Regions from separate parts of the Leifsonia sp. AK011 genome, predicted to be linked through region 2. Evidence: predicted binding sites of a transcription regulator. Region 2 holds the regulator's gene; the other holds the start of a gene.
What was found. The regulator HrcA, encoded in region 2, represses chaperone genes, less so after heat shock. The targets are predictions, from matches to a motif close to TTNGCACTCGNNNNNNNCGAGTGCNAA.

Region 1 (2,200 bases), 1.4 Mb from region 2:
CCGTATGCAGGGGCGAGATCGTGCCGATCGTGAGCCCCGTGGTCACCTGCATGACCACGAGCGCGACGAGGGCCAGGGGCGCGAGCACGAGCGTCTCCATGGTCAGGCCGCCGATGGCATCCGCCTTGGGCCCGACGTGTTTCTTGACGAGCCCGTAGAGCCCGAAGCTGAACGCGAGGCTCAGGGCGATCCATGGGAAGGAGCCGTACCCGATCGCGAGAACGAGTACGGCGATCGCGCTCACGCCGACGGCGACCCACTGGAGTGGGCGCAGCTTCTCGCGCAGCACGAGGACGCCGAGCAGCACGGTGACGATCGGATTGGTGAAGTAACCGAGAGATGCCTCGACAACGTGCCCGTTGACGGTCGCCCAGATGAAGACCGACCAGTTGACCAGGATGAACACGGCGGCGAGCGCGAGGGCGCCGGTGGTGCGCCGGTCGCGCGCCAGTGCGGCGAAGCGACCCCAGCCGCGAGTGACGGTCAGCAGCAGCGCGCAGAAGACGAGCGAGAACACGATCCGCCACGCCACGATCTCGACGGGCCCCGAGCTGATGAGCAAGACGAAGGCGAGGGGGAGGATGCCCCAGAGGAGGTAGGCCGAGACCGCGTAGGCGAGACCGGAGCCGGTGACCCGGTCTGGGGTGGGGGGAGCTGATGTCACTGCCTCAGCCTAGGCGTGCGGCGGAACGCACAAGGGCCCGGGGCGAACCCCGGGCCCTCTTCGGCAGGATGTTGCCGAAATTCTGCGCTAACGAGTGCTAGCGGACAACGACCGCGAGAACGTCGCGAGCCGACAGCACCAGGTAGTCCTGGCCGTCGTACTTCACCTCGGTGCCACCGTACTTGGAGTAGATGACCTTGTCGCCCACGGCGATGTCGAGGGGAACGCGGTTTCCGTTGTCATCGATGCGGCCGGGGCCCACGGCGACGACCTCGCCCTCCTGGGGCTTCTCCTTGGCAGTGTCAGGGATGACCAGGCCCGAGGCCGTGGTCTGCTCTGCCTCGACCTGCTGGATGACGATGCGATCTTCGAGCGGCTTGATGGACACCGACACGGCGTACCTCTTTCTGAAAAACTCTGGCTTCTGAGAAACTCTGGCTGGCACACTCACTGCGAGAGTGCCAGAACCACTATAGAGGTTCGTTGGCACTCGTTCAACGTGAGTGCCAACGTTTCAGCCCACACCGATGCCGACGGCGCTGTAGCGTCGAGGGATGGATGCATCGGAGCTGCGCGAGATCCTTTCGCTCGACGGACTCCGCCTGCTGGACGAGCTGCCACCCTGGGACACCACTGCGGACGTTGTGCGCACCGTGTCCGCCCTGCGGAAGGCCGGACATGCACCCGGCCTCGTCGCCGCAGTGCTCGGCCAGTCCCGCCTGCGGTCCCGTGCGCGCGCCAAGTTCGGGCCCTTCGCCGACCGCATGCTCTTCACCGAGGCCGGCCTCGAGCAGGCAACGCGGCTCTCGGTGGCCGCGCAACACGCCGGGCGGTTCCAGCGCGCGGGCATTACGTGGGTGGCCGACCTGGGATGCGGCATCGGCGCGGACGCGATGGCCCTGGCATCCCTCGACCTCGAGGTCACGGCGGTCGAACGCGACGAGGTCACGGCCGCGGTCGCCGCGTACAACCTCGCCCCGTGGTCCAACGCCAGGGTCGAGCAGGCGAATGCGGAGGACGCCGACCTCGCGGGCATCGGCGGCGTCTACCTCGACCCGGCCCGCCGCGACGGCTCCCGGCGCCTCACCGACCCCGCCGACTGGTCCCCGTCCCTCGACTTCGCCTTCGATGTCGCCGCGCGGTACCCGACAGGGGTGAAGCTCGGTCCCGGCATCGACCGCGAGCTGATCCCCGACGATGCTGAGGCCCAGTGGGTGTCGGTGGATCGCGACGTTGTGGAGTTGGGGCTCTGGTTCGGCGTGCTCGCGCGGCCGGGCATCCGTCGGTCTGCTCTCGTGATCGGCAGTCACGGCGCCGCAGAGCTGACAGCTGAGGCCGACAGCCCCGACGAGGGCGTCGGCGCTCTCGGCGAGTACCTCTACGAACCGGACGGTGCCGTCATCCGCGCGCGCCTGATCGGCGACCTCGCGCGCAGCCTGGACGGCCGGATGCTCGCCCCCACGATCGCGTACATCACGGCCGACACCGCCATCGAGACGCCATTCGCGTCAGCCTTCCGCGTCGTGGCGGAGTTTC
Region 2 (2,200 bases):
CGCTTCGTGCCGAAGATGACCTCGTCGAGATCCACCTCCACGCGCACGAGGCCGTCCTGGCCGCGTTCACGACGGGACCGGGGCCCGGTCGTGCGCTGCCCAGCACCGAAGAAGGTCTCGAAGATGTCGCCGAACCCGCCGAACCCTGCGCCGCCGAATCCCGCCTGGGGACCGAGGTCGTACTGCTGGCGTTCCTGGGGGTCGCTGAGCACGTCATAGGCGTGCGTCACCTGCTTGAACCGTTCGGATGCCTCGGCACTCGGGTTCACGTCGGGGTGGAGTTCCCGTGCGAGCCGCCGATAAGCCTTCTTGATCTCCTCGGCGCTCGCTGTACGTTCAACGCCGAGCACCTCGTAATGGTCTGCCACTGTGTCCGTTCTTCGTCGTTCCGCTTGTCTAGTCTTCGTCGAGCAGTCGCGAGAGGTAGCGCGCTACCGCGCGAACCGCTGCCATGTTGTTGGAGTAGTCCATCCGTGTGGGCCCGAGCACGCCGAGACGCGCGATGCTGCCGCCCGACGACGAGTACTCGCTCGTGACCACCGAGGTCTCCTCCAGGCCGAAGCTCTCGTTCTCGCGCCCGATGCTGGCCGTCACTCCGCCGCTCTCCACCTGTATCTCGCCGAACAGCCTCAGCAGGGTCACCTGCTCCTCGATCGCCTCGAGCACGGGGTAGATGGAACCGGAGAAGTCCTCCTCGGTACGCGCCAGGTTGGCCGCACCCGCCATGACCAGCTTGTCCTGGCGGTTGGCCAGCACCTGTTCGACGAGGCTCGTGGTGACCTCGCTGACGAGGGGGCGACGCTCGGGAGGATAGTCGGCTGCGAGGGTGGCCAGCCTGGCCGCGGCATCCGTGAGCCCCAGCCCCACCAGAACCGAGTTGAGGCGGGTGCGCAGGTCGGCGAGTTCCGTCTCGGCAACGGGGCGGGAGAGGTCGACGAGACGCTGCTCCACCCGGCCGGAATCCGTGATGAACACCGTCATGATGCGCGTCGGAGTGAGGGGAACCAACTCGATATGACGTACGCGGGATGTCGCGAGCGACGGGTACTGCACGAGTGCGACCTGGTTCGTGAGCTGCGAGAGCAGACGAACCGTGCGGGCCAGCACGTCGTCGAGGTCATTGGACTGGCCGAGGAACGTCTCGATCGCGTGACGCTGAGCCGAGGACAGGGGTCGGAGATCTGCGAGCTGGTTGACGAAGACCCGGTAGCCCTTGTCGGTCGGAACTCGGCCGGAGGAGGTGTGGGGGGCGGAGATGAGCTCCTCATCCTCGAGGAGGGCCATGTCATTGCGGATCGTCGCCGCGGAGACGCCGAAGGAGTGCCGATCGACGATCGACTTCGAGCCCACAGGCTCGCGCGAGGCGACGTAGTCCTGCACGATGACACGCAACACCTCGAGACCGCGCTCCGAAACCATCTCACCGCCTCCTGTTGGCACTCCGGGAACCTGACTGCCAATTGTATCGCCGCATTGCGCCAGGATCGTTGCAGCGCCGGGCGTGGGGGCGCTACCTTGTGCACACAACCTCTTCACAGGAAAGGCCAACATAGCCATGACCGACCAGACTCCTCCCCCCGCAGCGCCCGCCCCCGCGGCGCCGCTCACCCCCGCAGAGGACAAGCAGTGGGCGTCGTTCGCCCACCTCGGCGGCATCCTCGGTTTCCTTCCCTCGCTCATCATCTGGCTCGTGTTCAAGGACCGCGGTGAGAAGACCAACGTCGAGGCCAAGGAAGCGCTGAACTTCCAGATCACGATCCTCTTCGGCTACATCGCGGGCAGCATCCTGTCCGTCGTCTTCATCGGCATCTTCATCTGGCTCGCGGCGGCAGTCGTGTCGATCATCTTCTCGATCATCGGCTTCATGAAGGTCAACGAGGGTGGCAGCTACCGCTACCCCTTCGCGATCCGCCTCATCAAGTAGCCGTGACGCACGCATGCCCGGTACCGCTGGTGCCGGGCATGTTGCTTTAATGGGCACATGTCCGAGACCACGCCGCCCCCCGCCAACCCGTACCAGACGGTCCAGCCCATGAGCCCGAGCGACGAGAAGCTCTGGGCCACGCTCATCCACATCGGAGGCATCCTCTTCGGGTTCCTCCCCGCACTCATCGGCTACCTGGTCCTGAAGGACCGGGGTCCGTTCATCCGCGCCCACACCGCGACTGCCCTCAACTTCCAGCTGACCATCCTGATCGCC

Region 1: a site for HrcA is predicted at 1,148-1,174, ahead of groES (co-chaperone GroES). Genes of this name have one in related genera too.

The regions. Positions count from the first base shown of each region.
Region 1 is NZ_JACCCH010000001.1:843,149-845,348, reverse strand. It holds gene rarD (EamA family transporter RarD) at 1-664, opposite strand, end outside; gene groES (co-chaperone GroES) at 762-1,058, opposite strand; gene HDC94_RS04235 (class I SAM-dependent methyltransferase) at 1,219-2,200, shown strand, end outside.
Region 2 is NZ_JACCCH010000001.1:2,196,345-2,198,544, forward strand. It holds gene dnaJ (molecular chaperone DnaJ) at 1-368, opposite strand, end outside; gene hrcA (heat-inducible transcriptional repressor HrcA) at 397-1,419, opposite strand; gene HDC94_RS10685 (DUF4870 domain-containing protein) at 1,556-1,924, shown strand; gene HDC94_RS10690 (DUF4870 domain-containing protein) at 1,982-2,200, shown strand, end outside.